3 regions of the Limibacter armeniacum genome follow, and region 1 is predicted to be linked to each of the others. Evidence: riboswitches for the same ligand, from Rfam matches in the RefSeq annotation. Region 1 holds a riboswitch; each other region holds the start of a gene.
The links. Region 1 has a riboswitch for S-adenosylmethionine ahead of V6R21_RS05740 (hypothetical protein). Riboswitches for the same ligand answer to the same signal wherever they lie in the genome.
Positions count from the first base shown of each region.

Region 1 (5,510 bases):
GAAAAGTAGGCTACTTTAATGATACTATTGTAGTTGTATTATTTCAAGAACACTTATTAAATCATATTTTTTATAATCATTTTAAAACTAAAACTAATAATGAGAAAAGCACTCATCTCCTTGTCGATGGTAGCATTACTTACTGGTTGTATGCAAACTAGATACATTACAGAACAGTATATCAAAACCAATGTAGAGAAGCACACAGAAGGAGAGTATAGTACGATTAGAACCTATACTGTATTTAAGGGTAAATCATATAATAGTAATTCTTATTTAGAACTCACAGGTTATAAATATAGGGATATTTCAAAATTGGTAATCGGTGCCGATAAATATTATCCGGACCGGAAGCAATTCGAGACTGATCAGACAAGAATAGCAGACATTACTTATATAGAACTGACATTAGAGCAGTGTAAAGCTATTTTACAAAACTATCAAATCCTTCAGGAGAAGATTAATAAAGAAAAACCTCTAAGAAACGAGGAAGTTTATCATGACTATACTGTATCAAAAGATTTATTCATTAGCTATAGAAAAGCGAAGGGGAGTATCTCGTCTACCTATATTGAATTTTGGGTACAAGGGGAGAAGTTTGTTGTTTCTACACCGATCATTATGGACAAACTTCGTAAGTTCATGGACTATGTAAAAGTGACTCCAGTACAGAATAAGGCTGTGTAATTGATAAATATGAGTCATCCCAATAATAACTCGGGATGACTCATATTCCGGTTATCCTCAACCTTACTTATTAGGATTGTCCTTTTTATTATCATCAGATTTCCCGAAGAACTTCTTGGTAGAGGTATTTATAAAAATATTTTGGATTAATTATAAAAAGAATCCTATACTTACAGTAGCATCAAGAATCCCATGGAAGGGGATACCAACCGAGCAAGACAAGCCACGGTGGTCCAGTGCGATGTGGTCCGAACCTCTTTTGGAGCAGGACAAAAAAATGCGCCTCACTATTTTCCTTCCCATTTCCTGATGCCATTTGGTTTATTTTTCACAACAAAACTAGAATGGTAATGGCAACACAATCATTTACAGAACTAATCAAGGAGTGTCGCTTGACGCTACACCGTGACAGTACCGAGCAACTGGTTGGGTACTTTAACAGACTCGTGGGCAACAAGGGATTTGCCACAAGAAAGGGGGCATATATGATTGCCCTTGCAGGAGAGTTGATCTCACGTGACCCTTCGCTGGCATCGAAGATAGTGTGTCAGTCTTCCTACCTGGAATTATGGCCCATCTACAACCTGAATAGCTGCCAACTGCTGTTTGGGGGCAATTGTATATCATTTGACCGGTGTATCAAGCTGAAAGAGGGAAAGCTTTCGATTGAGAACTGATTCCTCTTGCATGGGCCTGACTTCGATTGGGAGGAAGGCCCCCCTTCATTTTTACTGAAACAAGACTTCAATACCATGGAAAAGGTATATTACTGGTTCATTGAATGGCTGACCTCGCCTGTCACGGATTACATGACAGATCTAAGGGTTATGTTTATAGTAACAGTTGTTATGGGAGTGCCTTCGTGGCTTGATATAAGGGCTCTTAAAAAGAGGATTGCCAAGTCCAACAAGGAGCTTGAAGACGAAAAAAGGGGGAGAAAGAAGTGAATTTCGTAACTTCTCTTCCAAAAAGCGATGCCCGACAAGTTTAGCCCCGAAGTACGCAGCAGGATCATGGCCTCGATCAAGGGCAAGGATACGAGGCCTGAGCTGATTGTGAGGCGCTACCTGCACCGCCATGGCTTCCGCTTCCGGCTGCACGGCAGGTACAGGGGCAAAGTCCTGCCTGGCAAACCTGACATCGTGTTACCCAAGTACAAGACCGTGATCTTTGTCCATGGCTGCTTCTGGCATGGGCACCAAGACTGCAAGTACTACAAGCTGCCCAAGACCAACACAGAGTTTTGGCGTTGGAAAATCGCTCGGAACCGAGCCAATGACATTAGCCACCGTATGGACTTGTTGAGGGAAGGGTGGAATGTGATGACGGTTTGGGAGTGTGCTATTAGGTATGACAAAGAAAGGACCCTGAAAGTGCTAGATAGCTTGGTTGATATGATCAAGGTATGAGAATAATACTATTTATTGCTATAATGCAAACCAATTGTAAAAGCTAAACCAACTTAAACGTGAATCCATTTTTTATCCCCAATGAGGGGGAAGAACGCCTAATTGAGATTATCCAGAAATACTGTAGGGAAGAGTTTAGCCTGATCCGGATGACGGAAACAATGCTAAAGAAAAGTATTATTGACGCCTCAGGGGAGTTGAGGGAAATCCTCAAGCAAGGGAGAGTTGTGGATTTTAGTACAATGCCTCAGGGCGATGAGGGAAAGGTCTACTACAATACCGCCATCTTATCACAGAGCGAAGTGGCTGAGCAGAGGACCAGCTACTACCGGCCGAATACCAAGAAGGGGGACCCCCGATTCTGGCCATCACGCCTGCCCCGTTATGCGCAATCCAATGACTTGGTATACTTCACTGTCTACAAGGGACAGGTGATTGCTATTCCTCTCCGGGATACAGAGGGCTTTGAGGGTATGCTACTATCCTATTTTGGGGAGCCTGAAACAGCTGAGGATTATGTTGGCACCCTGATAAGCGAACTGAGAAAAATAAAAGGACAGTGGATAAGAAGTGTAAGCCCTCACAAGCTGAATCCAAAGGATGTGGGAGAAACATTGGAAAAAGCGCTGGGGATTCCGGTGAACAACCTCAAGAATGCTGACTACATGGGAGAGATTGAGATCAAGGCAAAAAGAGCGGCAACCAAGACAAAGGATACACTTTTCAGTAAGGTACCTAACTGGGACATTAGCCCTGTACCAACGGCTACAGATATGATGCTGACCCATGGCTACCAAAGTAAAAAGTACCCAGGGTACCAAGACTTGTATGTGACGGTAAGTAATACCCCGAATGCACAAGGTCTTTTCTTACAAAGTATTCCAGACAAGAACTTGCTGGTACAGAAGGCTGGACAGCTTGATGTAAACATTGACACCTGCTACTGGGAGTACGAGACCCTTAAGGAAGCGCTCTATAACAAGCACCCCAAAACGTTGTGGGTGGTTGGCGAACACAAGCTTATAGAAGGGGAGATCCACTTCCAGTACACGAAGGTGCAATTGACGCAACGACCAATTTTTTCCCAGTTCATTTCACTGATCGACCAGGGAATTGTCACTTATGACTGGAGAGGGAGAGTGCTACCGGATAGGACAGGCTATAAGGACAAGGGGCATGCCTTCAGGCTTAAATCAGCAAAAGACAGGGAAAAGCTTTTTGGCTCGGTAGAGGATATTGAGCTATAACTTTTGTAAAAAAACTAAAAACTAAAATGATGAATTTAATCGAATCTTTGAGAAAAAGAACTATTGATCAACTGTTTAAAGTGGAAAGCTTCGAAAAGCACTGGGAGCGTTGGCAAGTGGAGATTGAGAATAAATTGGGAGATGAAATAACAGCTGAAAAACTGATTGACTTAGGGGATCATCTTTCTGAAATTTTTCAGACAACTACAGAACCTGGTAGGTCCCAAGATACTTTATCTGGAGGAGGGACTGCTTGGGAATGTCTAATAACTTGGTATATCAATATGTGCAGTATTGGAAGCCGTGTTGTTGCATTTAAAAAAATGAGTGAAGTCCCTGAACCTGTAAGACGGGCGATTACAGTAAACTATGTCAATTTTAAATGTAATACAGAATCGGATATCACTGTTATTGTCTTCCCAGATAGGGACGAGTATACTCGCCCCATCAATGATATAGAATTAACAGACAGTAAGGGACGATTTAAGATCAGTAACAGTAAAGGACTTACAAACAAAAAGAGAGCTCTGGATTTTTTGTCTAATAGGGACTATGAATCTTATGAAGTGGGAATTGTCCAATGCAAAACAAACTGGAATGACAATTCACAAATTCCAATGATGTGGAGCATGATTTATAATGCTAACTCTTTCAGGGATCCCAATATATCTTTAGGGGATGCATCTTACTCATTAGACAGAATAAATAGATTCAGTTACTCATTTGTTACAGTACCTTCAAACAAAAATGAGTTTAAATCTGATTCAGTTGCCGTAAGAAGAGTAATATTGGGGTAAAGGGCATCGCCAAGGAGTTGTGAATTCTGTAAAGGACATTTTCGGTAAAAATTTCAGGAATGGATATTCTCAAAGGCAACAGATATGTTTGCAGAATGCACTGGAGGAAATCAATTCGACTTACAGTTTTATGAATCTTTCAGCATCTCAACCAGTCACGCAGGCCTGATGTTTAATAAGCATCCCTGGATTTTTTCATAATTGTATCTTAAATTTGCACAATTAGAGTGTTAGGAACTAGATACAGACAACGTGAATCATATAGAACTGTTTGCAGGATGTGGTGGCCTTTCATTGGGATTGGAATCGTTAGGATTTGAACTGGTGTTTGCCAATGAACTGTCACCGATGGCCAGCGAGACATTTGCCTACAACTTCTTTGGAGAGAACCTGACGGAGTTGGCAGGAAGAGAGGAGCCAGCCCAAATGACCTACTGGCTCAATAGCCAGTTTGAACGCAATAACCTTACTCGAAGGCTAAGGGAAAATCCACAGGAGGTTCCCGATGATGGGACTGGACACAACGACTTGCTGGATGAAGATGCAAACATACAGGGTAGTATGGTGGTGGGCAATATCATTGAACTCAACGGCTTTCTGGAGACACAACCGGAACTGCTACAGCGCATACAGCATGCGCTGGATCTGGAAGGGGATGAGGTGGATCTTGTATCCGGTGGGCCTCCTTGCCAAAGCTTTAGTATGGCGGGCCTCAGGCAACATGACAATGCCCGTAACCAGTTGCCATGGGAGTTTGCCCGGTTCGTCAGGCTGGTGAAGCCGAAAGTGGCCTTGCTAGAAAATGTTTCGGGTATTCTTAGGGCTTTCGATATAGATGGAAAAAAGCATTATGCTTGGTTTGAGGTAGCCAAGGCATTTGCCACAATCGGCTATGTCCCGATTTGCCTGCATGTCAATGCCAAGTACACTGGCACTGCCCAGAACAGGCCGAGGTATATCATGCTGGCCCTGAGGGAAGATGTTTTTCAGGAGTTTCAGGCAGGAGACAGGAACGAGGTGGAGCTATCATTGCTGGAGAACTCCCATGTTTTCTATACAGCCGTACAAGGGGAACAAGAGAACGAGATGGAGCCAGTAATGTTCGGTGATCTGGAATACCATGATATTGAGAAAAACCCTGAGCGATTTACCAATACTTTTCTCGCGCCACTGCTACAATTCAAAGAAGGGCAGTGGAGAAGCGTGACCGATGCCATTGATGACTTGCGAGGTGAAGGGATTGCACAAAGTGCATATGTTCAACAGGTTAACCATGAACTGCTGGGAAACAGGATCCTTGGAGGCTTTGAGCTGGGTAATCACGAGCACAGGGGCAATGGGGAACTTGTACAGAGAAGGTTCAGGCTGTA
Region 1 covers NZ_JBAJNO010000007.1:31,327-36,836, forward strand. Annotated here, with positions in the region: gene V6R21_RS05735 (hypothetical protein) at 100-687, shown strand; SAM-I-IV-variant riboswitch at 861-974, shown strand; gene V6R21_RS05740 (hypothetical protein) at 1,038-1,364, shown strand; gene V6R21_RS05745 (hypothetical protein) at 1,440-1,634, shown strand; gene V6R21_RS05750 (very short patch repair endonuclease) at 1,662-2,096, shown strand; gene V6R21_RS05755 (MvaI/BcnI family restriction endonuclease) at 2,156-3,343, shown strand; gene V6R21_RS05760 (hypothetical protein) at 3,370-4,140, shown strand; gene V6R21_RS05765 (DNA cytosine methyltransferase) at 4,393-5,510, shown strand, end outside.

Region 2 (5,510 bases), on a different contig from region 1:
TCTTATTGCGGTTCTTTACTACAATTTTAGAAATGTCTGCCGAAAAATTGCGGCTATTATTCAGCACGTCATAAAGTCCTTTACCAACGCAACCAAATCCAAAAAGTCCAATGTTAACATCCTTGGTCATATACTAATTTTTTTTTGTCTTTATGTCTGAAAAAAGCTTTTATGGCTGATGCAATTTTTTCGGTCTCAACCAAAAAACCGTCGTGACCGTATGTGGAGTTGATTTCTTCATACGTCACATTAGGCACATACCGAGCGATAAACCTTTGCTCCGATACAGGAAATAAAATATCCGTTGTTACCCCAATCACATGGGTATAAGCTTCAATATTTTGGAGAGCATCCTGTAAGCTACCTCTTCCTCTTGCTACATTATGTGAGTCCATTGCTTTGGAAAGCGACCAGTATGAATAAGCATTAAACCTACTGAGTAACTTTTCGCCCTGATAACGCTGGTAAGAAGAAGCTCTAAACTCATCTATATTTTCATTTGTTCCTTCTTGTTGAGTTACATCATACGTGTTGTAGTTTCTGTATGAAAGCATGGCAATTGCACGTGCAGCTTTCAACCCATTCTGCCCTGCTTTCTCATTATTTTCAAGCCAAGTCGGGTCAGCTTCCAAAGCCAGACGCTGTGTTTCATTAAAAGCCACACCCCACGGTGAATGTACTGCATTGGTCGCTGCCAGAATCAGGTTTTCCATCAGTCTAGGGCGTTTCAAAGCCCATTCGATTGCCTGCTGCCCACCTAACGACCCTCCAATCAATGTCTGAATATGTGTGATGCCTAAGCTCTCACGTAACAAATCCAATGCATTTACAATATCTCTGATTGTAAGCTGAGGAAAAGCATGGAAATAAGGCTCTCCTGTATCAGGATTGATAGACAAAGGTCCAGTAGAACCATAACAAGACCCCAAGACGTTTGCACAGATCACAAAATGTTCGTCAGGATTAAAAAGACTTCCATCTCCAAAAAGTCCTGCCCACCAGTCTGTCACTTCTGCATTTCCTGTAAGTGCATGGCAAACCCATACCACATTCGAAAAGTCATGGTTAGGTTTTCCAAACGTACAGTACTTAAGCGTAAAGCCTTTAAGCTGATCTCCGGATTCCAACTGGAAATCCTCATTGTAGTGAAAATAATGCGCTTCCATCTTTTGTATCTTATCTCGGTTCTCGTTCCAAACCACCTGCCATGCTAGCCGCTACATGGCAAGTGGTATATTTATTATTAGCTAACAGTCAGGCTAACTTTTTCAAATGCCTGCTGAAAATCACTTTTGATATCTTCTATATGTTCAATTCCTACAGATACTCTCAACAATCCAGAGGTAACTCCAGCTGCCACCTGCTCTTCATCTGAAAGCTGTTGGTGCGTAGTTGACGCTGGATGAATAATCAGTGTTTTAGCATCTCCTACATTAGCCAAGTGACTTGCCAGATTTAGCTGACTGATAAAGTCTTTGGCAACTTCTTTTCCTCCTTTTACTTCAAATGACAATACTGCTCCAAAACCATTTGTCAGGTATTTCTTCGCAAGCTCATGGTATGGACTTGTTTTCAGGCCTGGGTAATTCACTGACTCAACTGCATCATGTGATGCTAACCACTCTGCCAAAGCCAAAGCATTATCAACATGTCTTTGTACACGAAGAGAAAGTGTTTCTAAACCTTGTAATAAAAGGAAGGAATTGAATGGACTCAATGCTGGACCAAAATCTCTCAGTCCCTCTACCCTCGCTCTGATTGCGAAAGCTATATTTCCAAATGGACCACCCTCTCCAAAAACTTCCCAGAACTTCAATCCATGGTATCCTTCTGATGGTTCTGTAAACTGAGGAAACTTACCATTTGCCCAGTTGAAATTACCCGCATCTACTATGACTCCACCAATTGATGTTCCGTGTCCACCAATCCATTTCGTAGCCGAAGCCGTTACAACATTGGCACCATGGTCAATAGGTCGGAACAAGTACCCCCCTGCTCCAAAAGTATTGTCTACCACCAATGGAATATTATGTTTCTGCGCAACTTTTGCGATTGCTTCAAAGTCTGGAATATTAAACTGTGGGTTCCCAATAGTTTCCAGATACAGTGCTTTGGTACGCTCATCAATCAGCTTCTCAAAACTCTCTGCATCATCACCTTCTGCAAACCTCACCCCAATGCCTAACCTTTTGAAAGACACTTTAAACTGATTATAAGTTCCGCCATATAGGTATGTTGTAGAAACAATATTATCTCCTGACTCACAAAGGTTATTCAGTGCAATAAACTGCGCTGCCTGTCCTGAAGCTACTGCAAGTGCTGCCACTCCGCCTTCAAGTGCAGCGATTCGCTTCTCAAACACATCCGTTGTTGGGTTCATGATTCGAGTGTAGATATTGCCAAACTTTTTCAAGGCAAACAGGTTAGCACCATGTTCTGCATCGTTGAATGTGTAAGATGTAGTTTGGTAAATCGGTACTGCACGGGCATTCGTAGTAGCTTCAACTTCCTGACCTGCATGCACTTGTAGTGTTTCGAATCTTAATTTATTATCTGACATGGCTCTTTGGATTTTAATAAAATGGTACAATGGTTCTTAAAACACGTTTTGTAGACCAAAACGAGCCTCCTGCTTGTGCTAAGGATAAAGAAACGCCTGTACCAAGCCGCGCGTCACTTGGTGCGAAACGTAACAATACATCTTAGGAGATGGAAACGGAGGTGTGGGGAGTGTATGTGCGATTAGCTACACATTCGCATTCGCATACACATTCGGTATGAGAAATTGTACGTGTTGCGAGATGCAAAAAATTGGGTCAACGCTGCTGCGTCAACAAAAAGAATTTTAAATGCTTTCATGATGCCTAATTAGTTTATATGTCCTAAAAACTTAGGCTAGGAATTAGCACCTTTCCCACGAGTGAGGGGGTTGCTAGAGGGTCTTAAAGCCTAGTCTCTCGCCTCTTCTTTATAAACCAATTACTTCAGATGTGAGGTAATTGACTGTATGTGCCACAAACATACTGACCATTTCTGAAAAAAACCAAACAACATCACAAAAAAATTAAGATTTATTTTAATCCTAAGGAGCTATACCAAAAGCTTCGATGAGAAAAAGCTTATCCTACTTTTCTCTTACCAATGAACTAGCTGAATACAAAAAATTCAAAACAAAAAAGCCTTGATAATGATTATAGCTAGCAAACTTACAAACTGTAACAAGAAACGGTATAACTCTATCACCTAGATTATCAAATAGGTACAAAGATTACAGACAGTTTCTGATTTCATAAATTGGATAGAAACAGATGACATGCGTAAATTTGCCTCAATACCCTATATAACAACTAGGCTATCGATAAGAAAGGGAGTGGAAAATTAGCAACTCAGGAAGCTCTATTATTTGATACAATAAATAAATTCTTTAGCATTCAATTATGAATTGATCTAATTTGAAGTATGCTTTTCTTCAATTGAATATAGAATTTATAACAGTGACAGCGTTAAATTGAATTCAAAACACAAAGAAAATATATTATGCCATCAATCCTTGACTTGGTAGGATCCACCCCATTAGTAGAGGTTACACATCTAAACCTTAACCCAAATGTTAAGGTTTATGGAAAATTAGAAGGTCATAACCCCGGCGGTAGTGTCAAAGACAGACCTGCTCTCAGTATGATACAAGGGGCTATTGACAGAGGTGAACTGAAACCAGGAATGAAACTGGTTGAAGCCACCAGCGGCAATACAGGAATTGCACTTGCCATGATTGCTAAAGCAGTTGGTGTAGAAATTGAACTGATTATGCCTGAGCATGCCACAGCAGAACGGGTCAAAACCATGCAAGCATATGGTGCCAAAGTAATCCTTACGCCTTCTGAGCGATCAATGGAAGGTTCTATTGACCTTGCAAGAGAAAAAGCAGCGACAGGAGAATACCTTATGCTTAATCAGTTTGGCAATCCTGACAACTACAAGGCTCATTATCGTCACACAGGACCTGAGATATGGGAAGCAACAGAAGGAAAAATCACACACTTTGTATCTGCTATGGGAACAACAGGTACTATTATGGGTGTGTCCCGTTACCTGAAAGAGCAAAACCCAAACGTTCAGATTGTAGGTACGCAACCAACTGAAGGTTCTCGGATTCCAGGCATCAGAAGATGGCCAGAAGCATACTTACCTGCCATATTTGAACCTGAAAGAGTCGACAGAATCATTGACATCTCTCAGGAAGAGGCTTCAACGATGGCTCGTAAACTGGCTAAGGAAGAAAGTATATTTTCAGGAATGAGTAGTGGAGGTGCTGCCGTAGCTGCACTTCGAGTAGCTGAAGAATTAGAGGAAGGGGTTGTCGTATTTATTGTATGTGACCGAGGCGACAGATATTTATCTTCACCATTATTTGAAGAATAGCAACAAAAAACCCTGTTCATGCATAAACTGAACAGGGTTTTACCTTTAAAATTCCGGCATCTCTTCAAGCGTTGAATATAGCATATTGACGATCCCATTGGTGCTTATCCTTGAGCGGTCAAGCAAAATATCATAATGAAGCTCACTTGCCCCTGACAGAAACTCATTAAACCTGCTCCTTTTATCATCCATCAGTTCTACAAGCTCAATCGCCTTATCTTCACTCATACCTTCCTTTTGCATCAGCATCCTGACCCTATACCTAAGAGGAGCAAACAACTTTACATTTAGTACATTGACACTTTCTTCAGCAAAGAAGCCAGCACCGCGTCCAACAAACACCACATTCCCTCTCTCCATATAAGCAGAAATAACGCCTCCCATTGCCCTTTTCAACTCCTTATGAGGCTGATATTCATTGAATGCACTCAATAGCTGATCCACCAGTCCTTTCCTTTGGGGTGTACTCAGATCTGTCACACGATCAAGGTTCATTTTCATCTCTTTTCCTACAGCCCTTATCACCTCACTGTCCACTACCTGCCACCTTCTTGGATGACCAAAAAACATCTCATTTGTATTGAGTTTATCCACAAGCTGCTGAGCCACCTCCATAGCGTTACAACCATAGTCCCTGCCTATTGTAACCACTTTTCCATTACACTCAATAGGCTTATTCAGCTCTTCATCAGTTTTTTTAAAGTACTGGCTAAAGTAATCGTATGATATTGTTTCCATCTCCTGTCTGTTTACTTAATCCTAATATCTGAAAATAATCCTTTTATAATTTACAAAGATTAATGCAATGTTCCCATTGCAATCGAAAGCAAAACAACAAACAACACATTGATTACCAATACTTAAATAAAAACAACCACATAACACTATTCAAGAAATAACAATGACTTAATTCATTATTTAATTCAATTTTTTATTAAAACTTATAGCAATTAAACTATTTCAATTCATTCAACCACAACCACATGAAACGACTTTTCTCTTTACTACTTTCTGTATCGCTATTGGCTTGTATCTCAATGTCATCGAATGTTTTTTCACAAGTTTTAGTAGGTGGTAATATTGGTGTA
Region 2 covers NZ_JBAJNO010000008.1:1,155,551-1,161,060, reverse strand. Annotated here, with positions in the region: gene V6R21_RS10645 (homoserine dehydrogenase) at 1-130, opposite strand, end outside; gene metX (homoserine O-acetyltransferase MetX) at 114-1,202, opposite strand; gene V6R21_RS10635 (O-acetylhomoserine aminocarboxypropyltransferase/cysteine synthase family protein) at 1,244-2,560, opposite strand; SAM riboswitch class I at 2,871-2,977, opposite strand; gene cysM (cysteine synthase CysM) at 3,538-4,422, shown strand; gene V6R21_RS10625 (cytidylate kinase-like family protein) at 4,468-5,160, opposite strand; gene V6R21_RS10620 (outer membrane beta-barrel protein) at 5,406-5,510, shown strand, end outside.
Region 2: linked by a shared signal. The riboswitch ahead of V6R21_RS10635 (O-acetylhomoserine aminocarboxypropyltransferase/cysteine synthase family protein) and the one ahead of V6R21_RS05740 (hypothetical protein) in region 1 are both predicted to bind S-adenosylmethionine.

Region 3 (5,510 bases), on a different contig from region 1:
AGTATTTCAAGATACTTGATTGGGGGTACCATTTTCGGATTGGGTTGGGCATTGACAGGTGCATGTCCAGGACCAATGTTTGTTTTACTTGGACATGGCTTCCTGATTATGTTTATAGTAATTTTGAGTGCAATTACAGGGACTTTTGTCTACGGTCTTTTGAGGGATAAGCTTCCTCATTGACATTCAGTTTAGTTGTGATTTTGTGCAAAAAAGAATACCCCGGCAATTTGCCGGGGTATCTTTATTTAATAAAGGTACTGAGGTATGAACAATAGAAAAGTTTATAAAGTGTGATGTGTGTTTTATTGATCATTTTTGGATGACAGTTCTTTTTCAGAGCTTCTTGGTCTGTAGAGCATCGTTCTGATCTTGTTAGAACCTTCTGTTGTGATCAGGCATCTGTTGCCACTTACAAATTCAAGGTAATGTGTTTCTCTCGAGCTTCTGACAGCAATCTTATTACTTTGCATGATCTCGATTTTGTAAGTGCGAGATTTTTTGATCGCCCCCAAATAAACCCTGTCGCAGTAAATACCTAACCATTTACGGGCAATTGGTCTTACCAAAAGGTTAAATTCATTGAAGAATGCGATTACTTTCTCGTCGTTTTCTGTATTGACATCGAACTCATTGATATTGAATTTGAACATGTCATACCCGATATAAGCCATTTCATAACCTGTTTTACGCTCTGTTATAAGTAGCCAGTCTCCAAAGTCCTTGGTCACTTCAAAGTTTTCTTCCATGAACACAGCTGTTTCATAGATTTCGGAAGGCACTTCGAGCCTCATTTTTACGGCTTCCTTTTCAGTGTAATAAGGCATTTCATAATCAAGTGGGTCAGCATCAATCAAGAATCTTTTGACGGTAGCAAAGGTTGAAGCCAATTCTGTTTGATCCCTTAACCTTGCAGATTCAAGCTTTTCGAGAAAAGTCTGAGATTCCTTTCTCATGATTAGGTCAGGTCTAAGTTCAGGATATGCGGCGACTTCCTGTGCCAGTCTTTTTTCAATTTCTAGTATTTCTGCTGCATCGGCATCAAAAGCCGTTTTAAGTTCTTCTACTTGGTCTTCATCTTCCCATATCTCTTCTTCTCCAAAACCACTTTTTAGGTTAGGGTCAATATAATCATCGTCCTCTTCTGGGGCTGTTATAACAGGAGCTACTAAGGAGTTTTTCTGTGGTTTGGAGTCATTTTTAGCTAAATCTTCTTGGCTGCCTTTTTGACCTTTCTTTTTCCTTTTGGCATAGTCAAAATTACCCATAATTCCTGCACGGTGATTAACATATGCCAAAGGGGAATTCATAAAGTTTTTGAGAGATACTGAAGTAACGGTTTTTCCATTGTCTTTTACTTTTACCCATCCACCTGTGGCTACATTTGGGATGGTAACTAGACGTCCATTTCTTACTGGGTGTACAACCACTCCATTAGTGGTTTTGATTACAATTTCTGTGTTATCAACTTCACCTGATTTGTCAATGAAAATTGTATAAACACCTTGGTTTTCAGAGATAAGCAATACCCCGTCCCATTGAGGGGTAGGGCTGTTTTGTGCAACAGCGGATAAGCCAAATGCGCAAAAAGCCAATAGAATAGCAAAGCGAATCATGGTAGTGAGGGTTGCTGGTTGTGTAATTGATTATTGTGGTATAGCTGTATTGTTTGATTTAATTGTGTTTCCTGATTTCAGAACTGAAAATGAAAGCTTATTTGAATAGAAAAGTATGGGCGCGCAGAATTAGTGGTGTTAATTAAAATTCTTACAAGCGGATAGTTCTGAAGTAAGTAGGCCTAAAGAAGTGCCTTTGTGATTTGTTACATCCAAAGTACGCAATTTTAAGTAAAAATCACAGATGTGTAAGGTTTGAGGTGTTTTTGAATAAAATTTAGTTAATGAGTTGAAATCACATCATTAATAGTAGTTAGTGTTGTGTTATTTTAAGATTATGGGAGAGGTGTTTGTCAGGGGATAACGAATAAAGGTAAATTTAGGAGGAAAGAGACTGTAAACTCACAGGTAAGCAATACCTGAAGTGTAACTTATTTTTTTAATAATGGTGAACGAAAGGTATTGAATGTTACACATTGAAAGTAAACGTAAACTGTGAGCTTTTGTATTGATTTAAGAAATGTTAATACTGAGTAGAGTCATTAGAATTGAAAAAGATTTTTATTTATCTGCCGATTATTTTTAATTTTGCATCGTGCTTATTGAGAAAGACTGAGAGAACGGGCTCTGTGAAGTCTTAGCAACCTGCAATTCTTTGAATCATTTTTTCAAATTGAACAAGGTGCTAATTCCCGCCCTGGAGGTGTCCAGGAAAAATGAGTACGGTATGTTATGTACCGGCAAGCGCTCTTTGCCGGTATCTTGATTCCTGCCTTACTACTCAATTCCAGTTATTCTTGATAACACCCTGATCGAACAGACAAATGTCTGACAGGTTTGGCTATGCAGTTGGCTAGCCGTAATTGCGATTAATTCTAGAGCCATTTAACTATTATTCATGAAAGCAGATATCAGAAAGCAGGCCGAGGAAAGGGTGCTGATCCTGGATGGAGCCATGGGAACCATGATCCAGCGACACAAATTGACAGAAGAGGATTTTAGAGGGACTCGCTTTGCCAGTCATGCTAGTGACCTGAAAGGTAACAATGACCTACTGTCCATTACAAGACCTGACATTATCAAGGAAATACATCGACTGTACTTTGAGGCTGGCGCTGACATTGTAGAGACCAACACTTTTAGTGGTACCAGTATAGCCATGGCTGATTACCAGATGGAAGATCTGGTATATGAACTCAACTATGCTTCAGCAGCAATAGCAAAAGAAGTAGCTGATGAGCTTACAGCTAAGGAGCCTCATAAACCAAGATATGTAGCTGGCTCAATTGGACCAACCAACAGAACGGCTTCCATCTCTCCAGATGTAAATGATCCAGGTTATCGTGCCATCAATTTTGACCAACTGGTAGAAGCATACTATGAGCAAGTACAGGCATTGGTAGAAGGAGGAGCAGATATCCTTTTGGTAGAGACTGTTTTTGATACGCTTAACTGTAAGGCAGCCCTTTTTGCAATTGACCAATATTTTGAGGATGTAAAAAATGGCAATCTAGTGGACAGACGTCCTAGAGGCAGGGAAGAGGAGTTTCCAAACCTGTCAGTAGGGGTTGACCTTCCAATTATGGTTTCCGGTACGATTACAGATGCTTCTGGACGTACACTTTCCGGTCAGGTAGCAGAAGCTTTCTGGAACTCAATCCGTCATGCAAACCTGTTTAGTGTTGGTTTGAACTGTGCCCTAGGTGCCGACTTGTTGAGACCCTACATTCAAGAGTTATCTCGTGTAGCCAATGTCAATATTTCTGCACACCCAAATGCAGGATTGCCCAATGAGTTTGGTCAGTACGATCAGACAGCGAAAGAGATGGCTGACATTGTTGATAGCTTTAAAGGATTGGTAAATATCATTGGGGGTTGTTGTGGTACAACACCAGATCACATCCATGATATTGCTGAGACATTTAAAACGGCAGCACCTAGAACAATACCTAAGCACAAGCCTTTCATGAATTTGAGTGGTTTGGAACCGGTTACCATTAAGCCAGACAGCATGTTTGTCAATATTGGTGAGCGAACCAATGTGGCAGGTTCCCTTAAATTCAAGAGACTGATTAAGGAAGAGCAATTTGATGAGGCTTTGGAGATCGCCCGTACGCAGGTAGAAGGTGGTGCACAGGTGATTGACATCAATATGGATGACGGAATGTTGGAGTCAAAAGAGTGTATGGTTAGGTTCCTGAACCTGATTGCCTCTGAGCCTGACATTGCACGTTTGCCAATCATGATTGACTCCTCAAAATGGGAAGTGATTGAAGCTGGACTTAAATGTATTCAGGGTAAGGGTGTTGTAAACTCTATTTCCCTAAAAGAAGGAGATGATGCATTTAAGGATAATGCCCGAAAAGTATTACGTTATGGCGCTGCTGTAGTGGTGATGGCCTTTGACGAAAAGGGGCAGGCAGATTCATATGAAAGAAGAATTGAGATTTGTAAAAGGTCTTACGATATATTGGTCAACGAAGTAGGCTTCCCTCCAGAAGACATCATTTTTGACCCTAATATCCTGACTGTTGCTACAGGTATAGAGGAGCACGACAACTACGGTGTTGACTTTATCGAAGCTACAAGATGGATCAAGCAAAACCTGCCTCATGCTAAGGTGAGTGGAGGTGTTAGTAATATCTCCTTCTCATTCCGTGGTAATAACGTTGTACGTGAAGCCATGCACTCCGCATTCCTATATCATGCCATCAAGGCAGGTTTGGATATGGGTATTGTAAATGCTGGAATGATTGAGGTGTATGAGGAGATTCCTAAGGAATTGCTCGAAAGAGTTGAGGATGTCATCTTGAACAGAAGATCCGATGCAACTGAAAGACTGTTGGAACTGGCTGAAACGGTAAAGGGTGATGGTAAGAAAGTAGAAGTTGACCTTTCTTGGAGAGAGACAACAGTTCAGGAAAGACTTTCACATGCATTGGTAAAAGGAATTGTTGATTTCATCGATGAAGATGTAGAAGAAGCACGACAGCAATTTGACCGACCAATTCAGGTGATTGAAGGGCCACTAATGGACGGTATGAATATCGTAGGAGACCTGTTTGGAGAAGGTAAAATGTTCTTGCCTCAGGTGGTGAAGTCTGCTCGTGTAATGAAAAAGGCCGTTGCTTACCTGATTCCTTTTATTGAAGAAGAAAAGAGAAAGAATCCTCAGCTTTCTGCACGTAAAACTGCCGGTAAAATTCTGATGGCGACAGTGAAAGGTGATGTCCATGATATTGGTAAAAATATCGTTGGAGTAGTCTTGGCCTGTAACAACTATGAGATCATCGACCTTGGAGTGATGGTGTCGTTGGAGAAGATTATCAAGACAGCACAGGAAGAAGAGGTGGATATCATTGGGCTTAGTGGCCTGATTACGCCGTCATTGGACGAAATGGTTTATGTGGCTGAAGAGTTGGAGCGCAAAGGTATGAAAACACCATTGTTGATTGGTGGCGCGACAACGTCTCGTATTCATACGGCTGTGAAGATCGACCCTAAATACAGCGGTCCTGTAGTACATGTACTGGATGCGTCCAAATCAGTACCAGTTGCCAGTGCATTTACCTCTGATGATGCAGCGTCAAGAGAAGGGGTCTTTACTCATTTCAAGGAAGAGTATGTTAGACTGAGAGAAGACCATGAAAAGCGTAAAGGCGGTAAGAAACTGATCTCATTGGAAGATGCTCGTAAGAACAAGGTGGAAATTGATTGGGACAATTCATCATTTACCAAGCCTTCTTTCTTAGGTGCAAAATCCTTGAAAAATTATAATCTGGAAGAAATCTTGCACTTCTTTGACTGGACTCCATTCTTCCAGTCATGGGAACTAGCAGGTAGATACCCTGCCATTCTGAATGACTCAGTGGTTGGTAGTGAAGCAAGAAAACT
Region 3 covers NZ_JBAJNO010000008.1:2,520,013-2,525,522, reverse strand. Annotated here, with positions in the region: gene V6R21_RS16260 (DUF6691 family protein) at 1-183, shown strand, start outside; gene V6R21_RS16255 (hypothetical protein) at 306-1,616, opposite strand; SAM riboswitch class I at 2,213-2,339, shown strand; gene metH (methionine synthase) at 2,515-5,510, shown strand, end outside.
Region 3: linked by a shared signal. The riboswitch ahead of metH (methionine synthase) and the one ahead of V6R21_RS05740 (hypothetical protein) in region 1 are both predicted to bind S-adenosylmethionine.